2 regions of the Pseudoalteromonas sp. A757 genome follow, and region 2 is predicted to be linked to the other one. Evidence: riboswitches for the same ligand, from Rfam matches in the RefSeq annotation. Region 2 holds a riboswitch; the other holds the start of a gene.
What was found. A riboswitch is a leader RNA that binds a small molecule or an ion and turns the genes downstream of it on or off. The one in region 2 is predicted to bind lysine.
Positions count from the first base shown of each region.

Region 1: linked by a shared signal. The riboswitch ahead of dapA (4-hydroxy-tetrahydrodipicolinate synthase) and the one ahead of lysC (lysine-sensitive aspartokinase 3) in region 2 are both predicted to bind lysine.

Region 1 covers NZ_QNQN01000058.1:79,173-90,628, reverse strand. Annotated here, with positions in the region: gene DRB05_RS04545 (alpha/beta fold hydrolase) at 1-450, shown strand, start outside; gene dtd (D-aminoacyl-tRNA deacylase) at 470-910, shown strand; gene DRB05_RS04535 (SAM-dependent methyltransferase) at 943-1,632, opposite strand; gene DRB05_RS04530 (bifunctional GNAT family N-acetyltransferase/hotdog fold thioesterase) at 1,806-2,705, shown strand; gene DRB05_RS04525 (phospholipase A) at 2,779-3,801, opposite strand; gene DRB05_RS04520 (M14 family metallopeptidase) at 4,013-5,125, opposite strand; gene DRB05_RS04515 (PLP-dependent decarboxylase) at 5,128-6,333, opposite strand; gene DRB05_RS04510 (2,3,4,5-tetrahydropyridine-2,6-dicarboxylate N-succinyltransferase) at 6,333-7,073, opposite strand; gene dapA (4-hydroxy-tetrahydrodipicolinate synthase) at 7,084-7,968, opposite strand; lysine riboswitch at 8,084-8,261, opposite strand; gene DRB05_RS04500 (response regulator) at 8,419-10,128, shown strand; gene DRB05_RS04495 (hypothetical protein) at 10,114-10,731, opposite strand; gene DRB05_RS04490 (TraB/GumN family protein) at 10,890-11,456, opposite strand, start outside.
Region 2 covers NZ_QNQN01000063.1:9,450-20,905, reverse strand. Annotated here, with positions in the region: gene DRB05_RS06860 (M14-type cytosolic carboxypeptidase) at 1-741, opposite strand, end outside; gene DRB05_RS06855 (glyceraldehyde-3-phosphate dehydrogenase) at 986-2,431, opposite strand; gene DRB05_RS06850 (DUF2989 domain-containing protein) at 2,620-3,420, shown strand; gene DRB05_RS06845 (sodium-dependent transporter) at 3,482-4,807, opposite strand; gene DRB05_RS06840 (DUF924 family protein) at 4,887-5,417, opposite strand; gene lysC (lysine-sensitive aspartokinase 3) at 5,540-6,886, opposite strand; lysine riboswitch at 6,975-7,145, opposite strand; gene nhaD (sodium:proton antiporter NhaD) at 7,292-8,539, opposite strand; gene DRB05_RS06825 (hypothetical protein) at 8,696-9,940, shown strand; gene DRB05_RS06820 (hypothetical protein) at 9,945-10,493, shown strand; gene DRB05_RS06815 (ATPase) at 10,490-11,456, shown strand, end outside.

The DNA of each region.
Region 1 (11,456 bases), on a different contig from region 2:
GGTGCACAAACTGTGGAATCCTTACTAGACCATTATCATTCGGCACTCTTTGGCGAGGATGAGTTACTCAAAAGAAAAGCAGCACAGCGCTGGTGTGAGTGGGATAACCTGATCACAACAGATAGCGATACACAAGGTATTAGGCTCTGCAAAGCAGACAAACAGCTCAGTAAAGCACAGCATATGGTGCATTTTTTTAGTCATCAGTGCTTTATCAAAACACAACAAATTACAGCAGATGCACATCAGCTCAATCACTTACCTATCTGGTTTATTCACAGTCGGCATGATTTAATGTGTCGATACGCACCGGTTCATCAGCTAGCACAAAGCATTAAGGCGCAGTTACTGATTTTGAATGGGGTTGGGCATTGTAGTGCTAACCCCATTTACGCAGAAGCAATAAGGCGAGCGGCTGATCTATTGCTGTGCAAAATTCAGCATCATTAGCAGTCACAAGAGGTAGGTAGTGCAAGGATTAATTCAAAGAGTCAGCGAAGCAAAGGTAGAAGTAGAAGGTGAGATTGTAGGCCAAATCCGTCAGGGGATATTGTTACTTTTAGGCGTTGAAAAGTCGGATACCGAGCAAACGGCGGATAAGTTGCTGCATAAGGTAAGTAACTACCGTATTTTTACCGACGACAAGGGGAAAATGAATTTAAGTTTAAAAGACATTGAAGGCGAATTATTAGTTGTATCGCAATTCACCTTGGCGGCAGACACCAAAAAAGGCATGAGGCCAAGCTTTTCGAGCGCAGGAACACCTGAGCAAGCGAATACACTCTACCAATACTTTGTGGCTCAAGCCAAGGCTGCAGGGTTGAAAGTCGCGACGGGACAATTTGCCGCGGATATGAAGGTGAGTTTACTCAATGACGGCCCTGTGACTTTTAATTTTAATGTTGAGTAGTGATTTGACTAAAAGCTTAAGACCAACAAATGCTAGCGTTTAACTTCGATAATCATATTGGCGTAGTCCGGCACCTTTTCGATAAAGGGCTTTTTACCAAAGTTGGTAATTAGTAAGTGTTGAAGTTGCTTGAGCTGCGACTCATGCTCAGTTAAAAAGTTGATATACAGTCGGCCCCCATCATTAATAGCAGCTCTGAGCAGGCGATAAAACTGATGCTGAAACAAGAAGATGGGAGGCTCAAGTTCGCTAAATAAATCGAGCACAATCCAATCGTAGCGTTTGCCTTGTTGCAACGCTTTAAATACATCAACACAATTAACATCGCACAAAGGGTCGCCACCAAAATAGCGTTTGTAACAATGGATCACATCTGGGTTGTTATCTACAGTGGTTATGTGACAATTTGGATAAGTGGCATTGAGGTAATCACGGATTGCACCTGCGCCAAGACCCAGCTCCAGTACGCTGGTTGGCGGGGTGACTTGCTGCCAGCGACTCGCGAATGTTTTTAAATGAGGAAATAACAAGTGCTCCGGGTGGTTTAACTCCACAACGGATTGTAATGTGTTGTTTATCAGAAGCCATCTTAACGATTTCTCTTGTCGCACTTGGATGCTATTTCTGCCTTGTTTATGCCAATATAGCAAGTGTCCTAGCTGGTGGCTCCGGTCCACAAAATCGTTGCTGATAGTGCCTGAATGCGTGATAAATTCTCCCATGATAACATCAGCATAGACGAGGATTTTGTGAATGCCAGCTTGTCCACCAGTTTTTACACCAAAGGATAAGTGTTTTGGCGCATTTTATTCCCTACACTGAGCTTATCTTGTAGGGTGTATCCGTACTAGATTTAAAGTCGTTTAACAGGCTAATAACAAAACAGGAGTCAGTGATGTTTGAGGTAACTTCACCACAAAGCAGCGAAGATTGGCAAGCTTATTACCAGTTACGCTGGCAGGTGTTAAGAGCGCCATGGGATCAACCTCGTGGCAGCGAACAGGATGATTTAGAACAAGAAGCTGAACATCGCTACATTAAAAATAATGATGGTGAAGTGCTAGGCGTAGCTAGGCTCCATTTTAACAATCATAAGCAAGCACAAGTACGCTATATGGCCGTTGCAGAGGGGCATCGAGGTCATCATTTAGGTAGCCGTTTGCTTCATGAGCTGGAAGTTATTGCGTGGACGCAAAAAGCAGAAGAGCTGGTTTTGTACGCTCGTGAGCGTGCGTTATCATTTTACGAGCGCCATGGCTATCAAGTGGTTGAAAAGGCACACTTAGCCTATGGTGATGTGCAGCACTGGAAAATGGTAAAACAACGTCCTACGGAGCCGGGCTGGTTTAGGCAGCCAGATTGGACCCATGTATTACAAAATACTTGGCGGGAGTCTATTCCAATCAGTGATGCGATGGGGATTAAAGTAGAAAGTTATACAGACTGGCAGTTTTCCACTAAGGCTGACTTAAAAGCGAACCTTAACTTACACAACTCGATGTTTGCAGGCTCTATATATAGCATGGCGACGTTAACGGGTTGGGGAGCGACTTATTTAGCACTTAAGGAACTCGGGTTAGAGGGAGATATTGTGTTAGCTGATGCCAATATTAAATATCTAAAACCTTTAACCACTGCTCCAGCGGCAACGGTTACTATTGCGGACTGCGAAGGTGAATTACAAGCGCTAGAGACGGCAGGCAAAGCAAAATATGTGGTGCCAGTGAATGTTTATGATGGTGACATGTTAGTTGCTAAATTTGAGGGGCAGTTTGTGGTGATTAAACCGCAATAAGTAGAGAATTATTTTCAGCTTCCCAAATGAAAAAGCTCTGAGTGTTCAGAGCTTTTTTCGTATTTGAATGTGCTTAAAGAATATCAGTGAGCAGCACGCCAATACCGAGCCTTTGGGTATGTGTGTTGTAGTCTATTAAGCTTTCGCCGTAGCCGTTAAAGTATTGTGCATAACCACGCAGTCTTCCCCAAATTGGGAATGACCAGTCTAACTGAATTGCTCCACGATTATCGCTGCTTAAGTTATTGCGCCACATAAAGCCAAACTCATGTTCTTCATGACGATATACGCCACTAAACTCGAAGTTACCTAAATATTTGTCTATGTTTGGGTTGTCGTCTCCTCGCGGATCTAACGCATCATCTTTGTCATCTTCAGGTAAGCGATACCAAGGCTTAAAGCTGAATACAAAACCTCGGTTTTCCCAGATAAAATTCGCATAGATACGATTCCAAGAGCGGGAGTTTGGTTGACTGCGTCCGTTCGATTGGTGGGAAACCCCAAGTACAAAGGCCATCTCATCGCCCCACAGCACGTTTTCATCATCTAAAAAATTAATCCAAAAGATTTCTGGTTCATAGTTGGTTTCACGAAATGGCGAAGACACATCTTTGTTGTACAGCTGCCAATACGATTGCAGTGTAAAAGCAAAATAGATTGCCTGATCTTTATCCGAAAAGCTTTTATAAATAGGCGCTTTTAACGAGATTTGGTATTTGGCTTCAAAGTTGTCGATTGGCTCGCCGTCTTCATCGTCAATAGCTTTTAGACCGTCGAATGGTCTGCTGTTGACGTTGGTCATATAAGAAACTGGCAAAATATAGTTACGCTTATGTGGTGTTAATACGTTACGGTTTTTTTCTGTTACGCGTTCACGCGCCATGCGTTTATCTAATTGGCTTAGGGTTTTATCTGCATCAGCCTCGGCACACTCTGTACGGACTTGCTCAATGGTTTTATCTTTTTCTCCAGTCAATACTGCGTTTAGTACGCACTGTTTGACTAAATCGATTTCATCTTCCTGTTGGGCTTCTTGAGCGTAAAGTGGCAAGGTAAGCAAGGCTAAAGCCGGTATTGATAAGTGTGTAAGTTTCATCCTGTATGCGCCGAGAGTAAGTACAATTGATTACATTATTAACTAATGATAATGAAAGGGAAATGAATCTCGAAGGTCAAAAATGTCAGAAAGAAAAATAGGTACAAATAAAAAAGGTGGCGGCTATCGCCGCCATACCTTAGTAAGCGTTAAGCTAAATAAGTAGAGCTTATTTGCTTTGACTTACTCTCACGCAACTTAAGTACTCAAGTTAAAGCGTTTCAACTTGAGTAAAAAACTTATAAAGCTCAGTGCCTTGATTCACGCTAGCAGACGCAAAGTGCAAAATGGCGATGGCATCTTCGTCTAACTTGATCTCATTTAAGGGAGCTTCTGATAAATAGCGCTCCATTCTGAGAATTTTAGCAATGGTTTGACCCGCCTTAATATGTTCTCCAAGCTTTGCTGTATATTCCACCATACCACCCATTGGGGCATAAAAGGCGCGATAATTTTCTAGTCGACAGACGTAACGGGTGATGTCTTGCGGCATAAAGTGTGCATCTTGAAAGGCCTCTTTATGGTTCAGGTAGCTCAAAATGCTATTAGCGTCATTCAATGCTTCCGCTAAATCAATTTTTTCTTGAGAGCCAAGCTCAACCGTAAACGCTTCAGTTAATACTGGGATCTCTCGGCCTATAGCCTGATAGGCTTGCTGCAAGTTCCACCATGGACAAAAACTGGCTTCATCCATGGCTCCATCAAAGTCACTCGGAATAAGCAACACATGTGGAATATCAAAATATCGAGCGCTGTTTTTTGCATACTCAGGGCAATACAGGTGTTTTGCTGAAATTGGCCCCGTATGAAGGTCTAAAACAATGTCAGCCTCGTGAGCTAGACGCTGTAAATTCAAGGCGATGCGCTTACCTGTCGTCAACCTATCTAAGGGCCCATCAAGTAGTGTTTGGGTGCGCTCAACTAATCGTTGGCGAAATTGCTGAGCGATTTCTGTGATTGAAAGCGTCGGGTTTTGCTCCACAAACTCGGTAACCAACGCGGAATGGTTGATGTACATCCGATTCCAATTCGTGCCCGTAATTGGATCGAAACGACCTAAGGTAAACTCACCAGACTTCTGATTACAACCAATCGGGTTTGCGTAAGGCACTAGGGTGATGTCCGCTTTTAATGACAATTGCTTCAACTGTTCCAGCAGTTGATAAATCACTGCATTACCTTGCACCTCGGCGCCATGCATATTCGCTTGAATATACACCTTAGGCCCACTGCCATCGCCTTTGATGCGATAGACTGGAATAGTCAAAGGCAGACCATTGGCAATTTCACCAACCTGAATATGTTGTTGTGTAATGGTATTCATGTTTACCTCAAATAACTTGAAGCGGGCTCAGCTTCACGGACACAGCTGATTTCTCCAGCTGAGATGATGTACTCTGCTGGGAGCTCATGACATAAAAAGAACGGCATACTTTCGGTGTAGCCGTAGGCACCACATTGACTGAAAACAAGCCAATCGCCCTCGCTACTGTCGCTTGGTAAGTGTAGGGTGCCTAATTTATCCAGCGCCGTACAAAGTGGGCCATGAATATGAAAGTCTGTGACCTCAGCTTGAGACTGGCGTAACAATTCAGCTGGGAACGCTTGTCCGGTAACGGCTGGACGCAACAGATGGTTGACACCGCCTGCGACAATCAGTTGTTGTTCACCGTAGTTTTGCTTTTGTTCCACCACAGGGTTGAGATAAAAACCACATTCGCCAACCGCATAGCGGCCTAATTCCATCCATAATTCTTCCACTTGCGTGGCGGATTTTATCGATGCGAGCGTGTCTAATAATTTCTGCCAATCGAGAGAAGGACTTTGCCTATCATAGGGGATGCCAAGACCACCACCTAAGTCGAGTACCTTTAGAGTAATATCTAAATCAGCAGCGAGCTGAACTAAAGGTGCAACCATAGCCTGCCAAAGTTCAGCGAGTGTATCGCTACAGAGCATATTCCCCCACTGGAAAATATGCAGTCCGACAAAATCTAGGTGGGTGTAGTCACTTAAAGTTAGGGCTTGCCATTGCTCAGCACCGAGACCAAAAGGAGTCAGTGTATTGCCACCAAGTGGATTGTGCTCTGCTTTATCAAAGCGTAACTGCACCCGCAGTAAAACTTCAAATTGAAGCTCAAACTCTTCGGCTACTTGATTTAACCAGCGTACTTGATTGTGACTTTCAGCCACGAAAATACGTACGCCTTGTGTTGCAAAATGACGGATCTGCTTAAGTGATTTGGCAGGGCCGGTGTTGAGCACGCGCTCAGGTGCGATCCCTTGAGATAACACCTGATCAAGCTCGCCGCTAGATGCCACATCAAAGTTAAACCCAGCGTCATCTAGGGTTTGAATGATATGTGATAGCGGATTCGCTTTTACGGCATACCAAAGCCTAACGATTTGCTGATCAACTAAGGGCTTAACATGCGCACTTAGCTTATCTAAATCGTAGCAAAAGAGAGGCGTGTCCTGTTGCTGGATCAATGCCTCAGCTGCGGTTCGCTGTGACGTGCTCAACCAAGTCATTAGCGTAAAACCTCTTCCAGCGCCAGTGATGCATCACTTTGTTCATCACGGTATTTTACGATAAGTGCGCATGACATACTTAGTTCTTGCTTTCGTGCCCACTCACTTGAGGCTGGACGGGAGCCCGGGATCACTATCGCGTTTTCAGGGATGGCTTCACCTTTGTCAAGTAAGCGCTCGTTCACGCAGTCATAGACAGGAATACTTGCTGAAAGGCGCACACCCGGTGCTAATACGGCACCGCGTTTAACAACAACTCCTTCAACCAATACACAGCCGGCACCAATAAAGGCATCGTCTTCAACAACAACAGGGCTTGCTCCAACTGGTTCTAATACACCACCCACTTGCACCGCTGCGCTAAGGTGGACATTTTTACCAATTTGCGCGCAAGAACCAACCAACGCATGACTATCTACCATAGTACCTGAATCAATATAGGCACCAATGTTGACATAAGCCGGTGGCATAATGATTGTGCCCGCTGCGACGTAAGCGCCACGTCTTACACTGCTTCCGCCAGGAACCATACGAACGCCATCTTGGGCAGCAAATCCGCGTGGTGCTAAGTTATCCTTATCAACAAATCCACCTGGGAATTCCGTATTTACGCCATTTCTAAATGCCTCAAGGATCCCTTGTTTGACTTCTACGTTAGCATGCCAATGGCCTTGCTCATCCTGTGTTGCAGCACGTACTGTGCCATTTTCTAAATCGTTTAGTAGAGTTAACCAGCTCATATTTACTGCCTTAGTTCCAAGATAAAATCGTTTCGTTCGCGCGAGTGATCGCATCGGTATGGGTGAGTTCTAAATGTGTCAGTGGCGGGCGCAAGTTAGGACTTGTGAGCTTGCCCTGTAAATGCATTAACACTTTGACCGGAATAGGATTTGCCACTGCAAATAAGCTATTTGCAGCTTCTGACCAGATGGTAAATAAATTAGGAGAAGTGCCGCTTAACGAGCGCCTTACAAATTCCGCGGTTTGCTGCGGCCATGCGTTTGCTGCGACAGACACTAGACCCGTTGCACCAGCTTGTGCAAAGTAGGGCATTAAGCCATCTTCGCCGCTATAGATTGCGACATCAGGCGCTGCCTGACGAAATGCTTCAAAGGTGGCAATATCACCACTGGCTTCTTTTAGTGCCCACAGATTAGGGTGGCAAGCTAGCTCGCCGAGTAGTTCAGGAGCGATAGCAACGGCACTGCGACCAGGTACGTTGTAGAGCATGCAAGGATTGTGACTTTCATCAAGTAGTGTGCTAAACCAATGTGCCAGACCGACTTTGCCGGGCTTTGCGTAGATTGGTGAGCCAAGCAAAAGTGCATGAATGGGCTGCGTATTACAGAAGCGCACCCACTGTACCTGCTGCTCAAGATTACTGCCGCCAACGGCAATCATGAGTGGTACGCTTGGCGCGAGCTGGCAAACAAACTCAACGATTTGTTGCTGCTCTTGCTGGGTGAGCGCCAAGCCTTCGCCGGTACTGCCAAGTAAAAGAATGCCGTTACGAGCCCGCTCTTGATCGCGTACAAGCGCCGTTAACACGTGAAAATCAACCTGATTTTCAGCATCAAAAGGTGTTACTAAGGCCGTCCACAGTGGATAGTCAGATAAGTTGAATTGTGATTTCATCTCTACCGAACTTAAATCATGTTCGGAGTTAGGAGGGTGTCCAAACTTCGAACCGTTAAAATTCGAAGAGCAATGGACTTAAAAAGGATAAGGCAGCCAATGGCCTTATTTTTCTAAGACCAGAAGCTCTCCACCAAGTATGTTGGTGACAGTCGCTGGGATTCAGCCCAGTCGCCCGAAACGAGTATTAGCAAAAAGTACTCAATTTCTCGGCGTGTATTCCCCTCACTAAGCTGCAACGGAGTTTGCTCTCCTTCACTTAGTTACCTGAATAACGCACCTCTTCCAGCCCTCAGTTTGACGCCGTAGCATCAAACTATCTAAATAGGGTGAGCGCGCATTGAAACATTTTGGCCGTCTAGGTGTCAAGTATTGGGCTGTAAATAATGCGATTGTTAACTACACTTAAGATTGCGGCTGAGACAACGCTATGAGATGAAAAACAAAAATATGTCGTTAATAAATAAAGTTAAAAATCGTTATATCGGGGCATTATTAGCTATGGCTATTTTGTTATCGATGGCGATGGGGGTAATGCAGTATCTACTGTATCAACAGAGCCAAGACGCACGGGTAATTAATATTGCAGGTATGCAGCGGATGTTGTCTCAGCGTATCGCACTTTTTAGTGCACAAGAGGATAAAAGAGATAGTGAAGCACTGCGCCAAGCGATTGACAAATTTGAGAGTAATCATGACTTTTTAACCAAAATAGAGCGTGGTGAGGCGGTTTATTTAAATGAAGCCCTCGAAGTATTTTACTATCAAGGACCTGTGCAGTTAGATGTTCAGAGTAAAGCTTTTATTACCTTGGCAAGGTCACAATTACAGCAACCAGCTCCTCAATTAGTGGCGCAAATTTTTATCGCATCTCAGCACTTACTTCCAAATCTTGATAATGCCGTTACACTGTTCGAGCAGCACGCGCGAAGTAAAACAGAGATGGTGAGGAAAATAGAGCTGTTAATTTGGCTGCTTGGACTGTTGCTATTGCTTATCGAAGCCAAGTTTATATTTCGCCCAATGGCGCGAGAAATAGCTGAAGCACTTGACAAATTAGAGGCGGCAAGAAAGCTTGCCGACGATGCATTACACTCAAAATCACGATTTTTAGCGCGTGTCAGTCACGAGCTAAGAACGCCATTGCAGGCCATTCAGGGGTATCTGGATGAATACCTAAATAATAAAGATTCTCAGCAATTACAACATGTGAAAAATGCAGCAAATCAATTGGACGTATTACTTTATTCCGTTCAAGACTTTAATAACCTTTCCGAGCAAGAGGTTGTAATTGAGCGCCATCGGGTCGCGTTGCGCGCACTAATAAAGTCAGCCTGTATTGCCTTTCAATTAACCGCACACAAGAAATCTCTCGCTTTTAATCTGGCGTTAAGTAACGAGTTAGATGTGACTTGTTACTGTGACGGTAAGCGTGTTAGTTGGTTAATCAGTGAATTGGTCAATAATGCAACTAAGTTTACCGAATATGGCAGTATTCAGGTGTTTGCAGATCTCATTGTGGATGAAAATGTGTCATTTTTAGAGTTTGTAGTTGAAGATACTGGACCTGGGTTTGACTATCAGCTGTTACGAGAATCTATGCATAGCGAGCACTTTCAAGGCACGCAATTAGGGCTTAAGCGTTGCCAATTACTTTCATCAGCGCTTGGCGGCCGATTAGATTTTATTGCGAAAGAGCCTGCTGGCACGAGAGCAACTCTGAGAGTCCCCATTGAAATTGACAGTCAACAAGCACCTGCTCGTAAGGCGGAGCAGGTGTCAGCTCATATTTTATTGGTGGAAGATAATTTACTAAATGCTCGCGTGATTGAAAAAATGCTTCAGCCCGTAGCTAAACGAGTAACGCATGTTGAACACGGTGGGCATGCCCTTGAAGTATATGAAGTGGGTAAGTTCGATATTGTGCTAATGGATTTAAATATGCCAGTAATGAGTGGCTTTGAAGCCACTCAGCGTATAAGAGCGCTAGATCCAATCGTTCCTATTCTGGTTGTTACAGCAAATACTAATGTAGAGGATTTGGATAAAATTTATGCACTTGGGGCAACGGCTCATTTGTATAAGCCGTTGCAGCCTGATGTGCTGCATAACAAAGTGACGTTGTTATTGGACGAGTGTGGAGACTTAGTCTCGTCTTAACCGGATATTTCCTACACCGACTTCTGCATCGATAGAATACGGACCCTGACCACGATAGTCTGTTGTTGAACCAATCATACTTTTTTCGGAGGTTTCTACGTTGCCAAAACCTGACATTTTCGTTTTACCAACACCTGAATCTAACGACACCTTTTTGAAGTCGCTGGCGGTAGTCTCAATCTTTATTTTCCCTACGCCTACCTCTAAATCAGCAGAATTATTAAGATCTTGAATATCAATTCTGCCAACACCAACCTCTACATCTAAGGCCAGACTGACCGGTACCTTAACTTGCCAAGATAGTTCGTAATCATCAGACTTGATCTCGAGTGATAATTTGTCCCCAGATGTGTCGCTGGTCAGGGTGGCCTCACTCACATCTGGTTTACCAAACCAACTGTCTGATTCTTTCGGTTCAACCAAAATGTCGACCTCTATGGTGTTGCCATTGTAGGTTTGTAGGTCGATTTTGCCCACGGCAATATCCACTTCCAACTCGGCTAGGTTATTACTTGGAAATGAGGCTGTAATGGTTTTTGACTCTTGTGCTTGTGCAGTGATTGCCACAGCAGTTAATGCTACAACTAACGCTAATTTTTTCATTATTTTTTACCTTCAACGAGAGTGTTTGAAAGGTAAGTCGCAAATAACAATGAAAAGGTTTAAAAAGATTTTTATTTTTTAGGGCGTGTTGATGGAAGTACCTGTTTTCCACGCCCATAAAGTAAACTACTTACCTTTTGGTAAGTTAGTGCTGAGCGTTATAGCCGGGTGACTGAGTAGCCATTATTTTTAAGCTGCTCAACAAGGCCATATTTTTCAACGAGATGTAATGCACCAACGGCAATAAATGTTGATTCATTAGGGAGTTGTTTTTTTAGCATTTCGATCCAGTTATTGTTGCGCTCAATGATCATCAATTGTTCAGCTAATTTGCCGTACTTATCATCCGCAAAGCTTACCTGATAGTAATGGGATAACTTTTCTAAATCGCCGCTTCGCCATGCGGAAACTAAATCCAAGAAGTAGGTATTCAAATCTGACATCTGTGCAAATGTTTCCTTGAGCATAGCGTCACTATGAATACTCAGCTGACTGAACATTTCAAGCTGATATTCTAAGGTTTCAAATTCACCAATTGGGATCTTCTTTTCGTTTGCATAGGCTATTACTTGTTTATCGATGCCATTGGTATCGGTAAATCCAAGTTTTTGATATTCCAGTTGTAGCATAGTTATCATAACAGCCCATGGCTTGTAGCGTTCAAATAAGGCGATATCTATTTGCTTTTTGGAAAAGTAATCTTGTAGTTTCTGATAGACTTCTGC
Region 2 (11,456 bases):
CATTTTATTTAATACATAATAAACTTCAGGTGAGTTCTCAAGTGTTGGCGTTTGCCATTCACGGTTTAGGTTTACGCCTTTTGCATTTGTACGCAGGTGACCACGAACGCTGCCGTCCGGATTCATATTTGGCACGACATAAAATACCGCTTTCGACAACAGTGCCGCGGCATGTGGATCTTCGTCATCCAATAGTTTGTGAAGTAGACCTTCAACGAACCACTCAGCCATCGTTTCACCCGGGTGCTGGCGCGCCGTGATCCAAATCTTTTTCTTCTCATCTGACGGCTCACCAATAGTGAGCAAACTCATATCGCGGCCATCAAGCGTTTGACCTAGCGTCTCTACAACACATGTATCGTGGGCTTGAGCCCAGTAGACTAAGTCTAAATGACGCTCATAACTATAAGGCGCAAAGTAAGCAAAGTAGGTATGAGCACATTCAGGCTCAAAATCGATAGTTAATGTGCCATTCTCGTAACGGGTTGGCACACGGAACCAAGTTTGACGATCATAAGATGCAACCGCGTGATACTCATCCCAACCCTCTGGGTATGCTGAGTTTAGTAGTTGGTTGATATGAATTTTGTGCTCTAAAAAAGGCGTAGACTCAAGTCTAAAGTGAAACCATTGAAAAAAGTCAGACTCATTGTCTTTATTGATTTCTAGCTGAATATCCGCAGGTGATTCTGCTTTTACCACCTTGATATTACCACTATCGAAATTACTCGTAATGCGCATAGGTTTCCCTAAATAAGTTAAAAACTGTTGTGTAAATACACTGTTACCATACTTAGCTTGACGTTCATTAAGAACAATATTACAACTTCAAAGGTGTAATGCTGCACTGCTGTTCACGCTAAGTAATTACATAACTTTTTGTTAGCTAATTGTAGCTGGCCTATTTCTGCAAGCCTACCACAATCAATTTGTTTCAAAAACTAAAAAAGCCAGCTGGTGCTGGCTTTTTATCGTAAATTTCGTGTTAGCGAGGTAGACTCGGGAATTTTACTTCCGCCATGTCTTGCATTACACGTACAACTTGGCAGCTGTAACCAAACTCGTTATCGTACCATACGTAAAGCACTACTCTGTCGCCATCAACGATAGTCGCTTGAGAGTCAACTACACCTGCATAACGGCTACCCACAAGGTCAGTAGACACGATTTCTGTTGATGCTGTGTAGTCAATCTGGTCACGCAGTTCAGAGTAAAGTGAAGACTCACGAAGGAATTCATTTAGCTCTTCAGCGGTTGTTTCTTTACCTAGATTTAGGTTAAGAATTGCCATTGATACGTTTGGTGTTGGTACACGGATTGCGTTACCAGTTAGTTTACCAGCAAGCTCTGGCAGTGCTTTAGCAACCGCTTTCGCAGCACCTGTTGACGTGATAACCATGTTTAGTGCTGCACTACGACCACGACGCTCGGCTTTGTGGTAGTTGTCGATCAAATTTTGGTCATTAGTGTAAGAGTGAACCGTCTCAACGTGACCGTTCTTAATACCAAACTTGTCGTTAAGTGCTTTTAATACCGGTGTGATTGCGTTAGTTGTACAGCTTGCTGCAGATACAATTTTGTCTTCAGATTGAATGTCTGCGTTGTTAACACCATAAACGATGTTTTTGATGTCGCCTTTAGCAGGCGCTGTAAGTAGCACTTTAGACGCACCGATTGATTTAAGGTGTTTACCTAAACCATCTTCATCTTTCCAAACACCTGTATTGTCTACGATAAGCGCATTTTCAATACCGTATTTTGTGTAATCCACTTCTTCAGGTGAGTTTGCGTAGATAACTTGAATGTAGTTACCGTTTGCTTTAATCGCACCTTTCTCATGGTCTACTGTGATTGAACCATTGAAAGGACCATGAATTGAGTCACGGCGTAAAAGGCTTGCACGTTTTTCAAGATCACCATCGCGACCACCGCGAACAACAATTGCACGTAGGCGTAAATCAGCGTGAGAGCCGCCACGTTCGATAAGTAGGCGTGCTAATAAACGGCCAATGCGACCAAAACCATAAAGAACAACGTCACGAGGTTCTGGACGTGCGCCTTGGTTTAGTAATTCTGCAAGTTCTGCATTTAAAAACTCTTCGATTGAGCGGCCTTCACCTGCATTTTTATAAATGTAGGCATAAGCTAGCTTACCAAGGTCAACACGACCCGGTGCCAATTCCATTTTGCTGATCACTTCTAAGAATGGAAAGCTTTCACGAAGACGTAGTTTGCGCTCTTCAAAGCGTGCTACTGTTTTGTGTGCTTTGATAACATCAATGGTGCTTGCGCTTACAAGAGGACGACCGTATACAGAGATTTCAACGCCTTTATTACGGTATAGACGACCGATTAGGGGTTGCATGCTTTCTGCATAATCTTGACGCTCTTGCCAGCTGTTTTGATATTCTTGCTCGTGAGATAAGGTCATTTTTTCTGCCTAATAAACAATTTTCTTTGAACGGATAGCCCGAATGGGCACGGCTATTCTAATTTAAACTGCCGTGATTCTCCACTGTTACCGAACAATTCATTGCGTTAAACTGATAAACTATTAGCTCTACCCTGTTTATTCGGGCGTAACCCCCTATAATTATAAAAAATCATTGAGGTCAAACTATGGCGTTTAAAAAGTCGCTAGTTTTTGCAGCGTTACTACTTGCTGGTTGCGACGACACCCTAACCTTGAACCAAGTGTGTAGCGAAACGCCTGGTTTTTGTGAAGACTTAAATAAAGACAGTCACTGTAAAGACGAACGTGCGTTGCTAATCTACGCGCGCTATCACGAATACAAGTCACCGACGGACGAAAACAAATATGACTTGTTGCAGAATTTAGAAAGCTACAACCTATGTGTTTCTCGCGCCGCCAAAATTGAGCACATCAAGTTAAAGGAAAAAACCACTTCACGAGTGGAAGGTCATCTCACTGCACTAAAAGAAATGACACGTATTTACAATGAAACAAAAGGCAGTAATCACCCAGGCCTACTTTATTATCATTGGTCTCGTAACAGTGATAGCACAGCAATGAACAAGCTACTGAACATGCAGGATGACCCTAGAGTTCAAAACGATCCCGAAATTCAGCTATTCCTCGCAGAGTTTTACGCCAAAGTAGATGACGATAAAACCGTCGATATTCTCTACCGTGTATTAGAGCTAAACAAGAGAGGCCATACCCCTAACCCAGAAGTCTATTCATCTTTGGTCAGTATCTTTTACAAACACGAAAAGTATAAGCACGCATATACTTTTGCCAGAGTGGCTCAACTTTCTGGGGTTGAAGATATCGATATTATTCCAGTGACAAACCAACTGGCTTCAATGGGAAAAGATTTAGCCAACTTAGATTCATTGGCGCAACGAACTTACGAGAGCATTCAAGCTGGGGAGTTCGTTTCCCCTCGTGATTTCTGAGTCTTGTTATCAAAATAAAAACGGGAAGCCTATGCTTCCCGTTTTTGAAAATAAATGACCACTACTTTGCCAGTGCTACGTTAATAAATACCGCGGTCATTAAGATTGGGCAAACAAATCTAACGTACTGAGCAAACCAGTAATGTGCACCACGGGATTCTAAGTGGAGCTGATTACCGCGCTTCCAAACCCAACCAATAGTAATAAAGTAGAACAGTCCCATCAATGGTAGCTGATATTGCGTGAATAGACTGATCACCAACTCGAACAGCCAATCAAAGTTTAGAATAATCGTGCTTGATGCTAAAAAGATAACTAGCGTAACCAACCAAGTCGCTTGTTTACGTTTAAAGCCATGATTTTCCACTAAGAAAGATACCGGAATTTCTGTTGAAGAAATGGTAGAAGTTACTGACGCAATCGACATAAGTACAAAGAAAGTCAGGCTTACTAATAGCCCCACTTCACCCATATTAGCAAATAGCTCAGGTAAAATGGCAAAAATCAACCGGCCTTCACCGATTAATTTGCCGTCTTGAAATACTTGAACACCATTTTGCTGCGCAACGAATATTGCAGGGATAATAAGTAAACCGGCCAAAAATGCGACACTGGTATCTAGCATTGCAACACTAAATGTAAGCTTAGGTAGATTTTCATTCGGTTTTAAGTACGAGCCATAAATCATCATGCAGCCCACACCTAACGACAACGAAAAGAACGCTTGCCCCATCGCCGCGATGATCAAATCAGGATCGCTAATTTTTGAAAAGTCCGGAACTAAATACGTTCTAAACCCTTCTGCTGCGCCGTCTAATGTCGCCATATAACCAATAAGGCAAAGCAGTAATACCAGTAACAACGGCATAAGTCTGCGCGACCAGGCTTCTATGCCTGACTTTACCCCTTTGAGAATAATGCTCGCAGTCAAAATTAACATCAGTGGTGTAAAGATAAAGTTTCTAAGCATCGAGTCACCGCTCAGAAACTGGTGTGCGACATCTAATTCAGCCATTTGCGCAAGAGGATCAAGTGCATGAGATAGCATCCATCCAGCCACAATGGAGTAAAAGCTTAGCATCACGATAGCGCCAGCAAGGCCGATATACCCCGCTGCAGCACCTATTTTCGGATTGCGCTCACGCCAGGCTGTTTTAAGTGCTTTGACTGGATTTGCTTGTGCCTGATGGCCTAAATACAATTCGGTGTAAAGAGCAGGCAATGCGAGTAAGAAAATCACCGCAAAATAAACCAGTAAAAATGCACCGCCACCGTGATTTGCAGCTTGTGTGGGAAATCCCCAAATGTTGCCAAGTCCAACAGCCGCACCTGCTGCTGCCAACACAAAGCCAAGTCGGCTTTGAAATCCATCGCGCGTATGAGCCATGTCTGTAATCAATCATTATTTTTGTAGACGGCCGATTATACGTACTTCCGCTGAAAATGCGAGAGGTTCTCGGTACACCTTAGAAACTCGAGTTGGGGGTCTCTAGAAAGTCCATTTCTTCTTCTGTTGAATCACGATTGAGTATTTCATTTCGATGGGGATAACGACCAAATCTATCGATAATTTTTTTATGCGCGACTTCAAAATCATAATTAGGCAGGTCACGAAAATAATGATCTGCAGCGCGATGGATGATGCGACTTTCACTATGCATCATGGGTAGGTATAAAAACATCAATTCAGTGTCGTTTAGCTGGCGGTGATAGCCCTTTTCAATGGCATGCTGAGTGAGGCATAGCGCCAGAGGGTCACTGGCAAATGCCTCTGGAGTGTCTCTGAATATATTCCGTGAAAACTGATCTAAGATAATGATTTCGCACAGCGCGCCAAGTGGTGTCGCTCTCCAACTCGAAAGCTCACCTTGATGCGCCATTTGGTGCAAAATACCGAAGCGATTTTTTATTATGCGATCAAAGTCCGCAGACTTCTTCCACCAGTCAACTTCTGTGCATTCAACAAACCAAAACTCGTAGACGTCTTTATAATTCATGATGGCACTCCTAGGGATAAACAAACTTAAAGGTCAACAAACCCTAAACGTTATCAACAAAGTGCCACCCCAAACTCAATAATGCAACTTTTTTATTAGTGCAACACAAGCAACGGAGTTACTTACGCGACCTCTAGTAATTTTGCATGAATTGACTGTACAACCTGATCTGACTCATGTTGTTCAACCAAAAAGCACAAGTTGTGCTTGCTCGCACCATGGCATATTAGTCGAATATTAAACTCTGACAACACATCCATCAGGTTAAGTTGGCACTTCTTCAACTGAATTTCAGAGCCGATCATGGCCACCAAAGTAAGATTATTTTCGACAGTCACATGACAAAACTCGCCAAGTTCATCCAAACAAGCTTGTTCTAACTCTGGCCGTGAAGCATTCGGCGCATTATCTAGTGTGAGCGCGACACTAATTTCCGAAGTCGTTACTAAGTCAACCGATATATTGTAATTACTTAAAATGGTGAAGATACGAGCCAAAAAGCCACTAGCAAGGAGCATTTCTGGGCTCTTTAGCGTCAATAGTATTTGGTTTTTACGTTGTGTCACAGCGCGAATGCCTGCTTGCGCCGTTTTCTCTTTTTCAATCCAAGTGCCGCCCGCTTGCGGGTCACGACTTGAACCAACAAATACTGAAATACCTTTACGACTCGCTGGCAATATAGTTGCGGGATGTAACACCTTAGCACCAAATGTCGCCATTTCTGCCGCTTCATCAAAACTCAAACGAGGAATTGGTCTAGCCTTTGCGCACAAACGCGGATCAGTACTAAAAATACCAACAACATCGGTCCAAATGTGTACACTTGACGCATCAATTGCCTCAGCCAACAGTGCAGCGCTATAGTCAGAACCGCCACGACCAAGCGTAGTCGTCTGACCGTATTGGTCACTACCAATAAACCCTTGTGTCACTTGCACTGTATCGCCAAGTAGCGCGACCAAATTGGTTTGCGCAGCTTCACGCGTCGCTGCGACATTCGGATTCGCTTTACCAAATTGATTATCTGTTTTAAGTACCTTGCGAACATCAAAGCGCGACGCCTGAACCTGGTTATTACGTAGTATTTGGGTAAACAAATAAGAAGAAAAACGCTCGCCAAAACTCAACATTTCATCGCATTGCTGTCTGCTAAGTGCTGGTAAACTCGCAAGGCTTTCAAATTCACTGAAGGTTTGCTTGTAACCCTCAGCAAGATCAGCATCCAACGACACTTGATCAATAATTGCCTGCTGTATGTTATCTACCGCTGCCACAACTGCTTTACGCCCGGCTTCATCTTCTTTTTGTTGAGTGAGCGTGACAAGGTGATTGGTTACGCCAGCACATGCACTAACAACCACTACGCGAACATTTGGGTTGTCACGAACAATATGAGCACAACGAGACATAGCTTCAAAGTCAGCGACACTGGTACCGCCAAATTTGGCTACAACATACTGCGAATTCATTTTCTCTCCTCTCGACTGTTACCACAGTCAAATTTTATAAGGAGAACTCGGCATGGGATTTCTAGAAAGACGAATGCTTGAAATGACCTTTGCCAGAAGCTCTCCACCAATACGGTGACAGTTCCGAGGATTCAGCCTCGTAAACCGAAGAATCGCTGCGACGAGCAACTTTTCTCCTCGGCGAATACTTCCCTCACTAGTGGTCATTGGTCTCGTCACCTCACACTAACTACCTAAGCATCGCGCCTCTTCTGTTTATTTTGCCTTTGTTAATCTGAATAAAAGCAAAATAAAAGCCCGCAATCAATGCGGGCGATGTAAGAAAATTATCTTTTAGCCGTCTAGGTGTCAAGTTATTTATGAAAAACTTATCCCAAAGCGGTAAAAAAATTAAATCCATTAGTCTTAAATAAGCTGACCCGCGAAATACGCGCCACTATATCCAATGGTATAAGCGATAAGCAGGTAGATACTCATTTTAAGATAGCTTGAGAAGGTTAAGGCTTTAACCTTACTCATTGCAATGATCCCCGCTGCAGAACCAATGATGAGCATAGAGCCACCAACGCCAGTCGCATAAGTAAAGGTTAGCCATTGCGCTGGAGTCATCGTAATGTCTGCTTTTAATAGCGCAGCCGTCAAAGGCACGTTATCTACCGCCGCACTCATTAAACCGACCAAGTAGTTTGCGTATTCCGGTGCAAGATGCAGGTATAAATCGGTAAACTTAGACAGTACACCGACCTCTTTCAACGCTCCAACTAATAACAGCACACCCACAAAGAACAATAACGTGTCGTATTCAATTTCACGGATATAGTCGATGATTTTCTTATTGACGTCCTTCTTACGCATCAAGAATTGCGCCATTAAGAACATCAAAGACAAGCCAAATAAGAAAGTTAGCATCGGCGGTACATGGTATTGCACGCTTAAGAATAACGTAGCAAAAATGGTTGATAAGAAGATGAGCGCAATGGTGATATCGGTCTTTTCAATTCTGCGTAATTCAGCCTTTTCAAAGGTAATTTTTTCATTCATACCAATAGAAAGCATGGCTGCTAACACAAATACACTCAACATCGACGGCATGATCAGCAATAAAAGGTCTGGGATCGTGACTTTATCGGCCAAAAATATCATCAAGGTGGTTACATCACCGGTGATCAATGATACGCCGCCCGAATTGACACTAAAGATAATTAACGTCGCATATTTTATTAACTTTTTCGGGTCAAGTTTCAAAGACATGACAACAGCTAATGAAATAAGCGTCGCAGTAATATTATCCGAGATGGATGAAAATATGAATGCAAAAGCACCAACCAAAAACATTAGCTTGCGTTCGCTAATATGGGTTGGCATGATCCGATGAACAATATTTTGGATGAATCCTTTTGAGTTCAAATAGGCAACAAATGTCATTGCAGCCATTAAAAACAACCATAAAGTTGCGATTTCCAAAATGTTGTGGTCTAGCTCAATTTGTACAATTTCTGGGCTTTGGCCATTAATCGGAGAGATAAAGGCGATAATCCAACATAAAGTGCCAAAAAAAAGCGTTGTTTTGGCCTTGTTTACGTGAATAATATCTTCTATAACGATGAGTATAAAAGCGATGGCGATCAGGGTTAGAATAATGGGCGTGACCATAATGCGCAAACAACCTGTAATTAAATGTAACAAGGGGTGGGTTCGTTTTCGCGGCGGATTCTAGCACCATCACAGTCCCCATGCTACGTACGATAAACATTTTGTGACAAATTGATGAAGTTGTGATGTAGCCTAGCTACTATACCTTGGAAAGTTATGATCCCAGCTAAAAAATTATTAAATACGATAAATGAGCACTGGAATGTGTTGGAGCTACTTTTTAAACGATTTAAGCTCGCTGATTTCAGTCTAAAAGATGTACAAAACATCCTAAAACAGAAAAACCCAAGCTGGTCGAGTGAACGAATTTATAAAGAAACCAATCGATTACTCCAGCAAGAAATTATTATTCCTTTAGCTAAGTCCTCACAGTTAGAGATCAACCGTGCAATCGCTGACTTTGCCAGCTTCCTCTTGCAAGAAGAAAGCCTTGGTTTAGCGGAAGAGATCACGGTGCTGGTAAAAGACTTAGAAAGATTAGGTAATCGCATCGCACAAGCCGGTGAAGAGGCTGACTACTCTGAGCTACGCCGTTTTAGCCGCATTATGGACGAACGCGTTCGTAAAATTGTTAAGCTGTTCGAGCATAACGAAAGCGCTATCATGAACCTCGTGGAGCAAGCCAAATCAGACACCTCAACGCTGTCTCTTGGCATGAGATATAAAGCGGTATTGGAAGCGTTTGACGAATATATCGAACCTATGCTGGAAATGGTCGATATTCACGGCCCTTTCCAACGCTGCTTTGATCAAATAGAGCTTCAGGTCAGTGAGCAAATTGACGAGATTGAACAGTTAGGCCGTGGCGCTGCAGACAAACGTATGCTGGAGCAGCTCAGAACACGTATTTTAGATATGCACCTCATTGGTAGAGAAAGCTTAAGCCGCAGTGCCGATCTCCTCATGCCGTTACGTGAAGAACTGCGCCGCAATACACTCATTACACGGCAAGCCTCTAAAGTCCTTGGACAAATTAGAAAGCGCGGCGTTGACCGTTTACTCTCACCAGTTCAACCAGAATTTGTGTCTGACATTCAACGTTTTAACCTTGGGCAAAAGCGTCACATGGTCGCTTATATGGCAAGTCTCGTTGAGTTTGAACATGAAGAATATCAGCTGCCCGATCAAGACGATGTACCAGCTTATCAAAGCCCTTACATTCCAGATTACAACTCGGTAAAAACGAGATTTCAACAAACCGGTAAAAAGCGCCAGGCACTATTAGGCTTTTTAAGCGATAGCTACCCTGATCTTGAAGCAGACGAAATGCTGTTTCTTTATCAAAAGCTGATCAACGAATCTGACTTGGCACTTAGCCAAGAGCAACAAAAGAGTAAGATCACTATCGCATCGCATACCTTCTCCTTATATCCATTTAGTGCCAAAGCAAAACAAGATTAGCATTATGACGACAATTAACTTAGATATGCTCAACGAGCTCCAAGCCATCAATAAAAAACTGGTGAGCGGGTATCATATCAGTGAGCAAGACACGACCCTTTGGCAAGAATTAGATCAGCAAATTGATAGCTATCAAGCGCTATTTTCAGCTTTAGGCCATGACTTACAGCACGATGCCCGTGGCTTTTATTATTTGGCAAGCGATGAAAGTACGCCAAATATGGGGAAAATTTCCCGCGCGATTGCCTTAACCATTTATATTTTGATTGAGCACTATGCCAACCAAGGTAAAGATCCGCTTCGCGTACTATTTGATGAAAGCTGCGATTTAGAGCTAATGCAAACCATAGTGCAGCTCAATAAGCATCTTTTTGACCAGTTGGAGATTTTTTCGGGCTCAGATCTCAGAAAAGACGTGTTTTTACGTATGGTGAGATTGGGTCTAGCCCGTGAGGTTGAACAAGGCTTTATGCTACTTGCACCGATTTATCGCTACATTGACGCGCTAATGGAAGTAAACGAAGAACAATATGATATTGAGGACGAGCTATGAGCGAGCAGTTGTACGGCTTAAGTAAACTAGCGTTATTAAATACCGCCGGATACGCTAAGTGTGTCATTCCTCTGGATAAAAGCGCGTCAATCTGCGCTCCGAATAACACCGGTAAAAGCTCAGTGATCAATGCGCTGCAGTTTCCACTTATCAACGATTTAAGACTGACTGAATGGGATGGTCACGATTTAGAAGAAACGCGTAAGTTCTACTTCTCTTCTGATCAATCCTATATTTTGCTTGAAGCCAACCTCCCCCACGGCGATGTGGTCATTGGCGTTGCGGGACTGGGTAAAATCGCCGGTTACGCGCATCAGTTTTTTTGCTATCAAGGCAAACTCAATCTTGATGATTACACCGAAGGGAAAAGTATCATCAAGTACACTAAGCTATTTAATCACTTACAGGAAAAACAACTTAAGCCTGTAGAGCTAAAAGCACAAGAGCTTAATGCCCTACTCACAGGTGGCGCCACCCCATTTGATGGTGATATCAACCTGAAGATGATCCCACTGAATAATGTCCAAGATGCGCCTGTATACAAAGAAATATTCCGTCGTATTCTGAATCTGCATAAACTCGGCGCGCAAGACGTAAAGCGCTTTATGCTCAAAGTGTTTGAACGTCATATGTCGAACTCGAAAGTCGATTTTTATGAAGTCTGGCGTCGCGCTTTTGATAAGGTCAACCGTGCGCGCCGTGAGCTGAATGCGCTGGAGTCGATGCAGGAGCCAATTTCAGCCCTTGAGAAAATGCTTGAAAACGAAGCGGTATTAAAAGGCAAATTGGCGGCTTACGCCCCGAAACTCGATTTAGCTTTGGTTGAATATGATAACTATCACAACGAGCAAATTGCAGAGTTGGCAACACAGCTGGAAGACATAGAAGCAGAGAAGCGTGAATTTGAGTCTAAGCAGCAACTATATGTTCAGCAGTCTCGTGATATTGAGCGTAAACAAACTC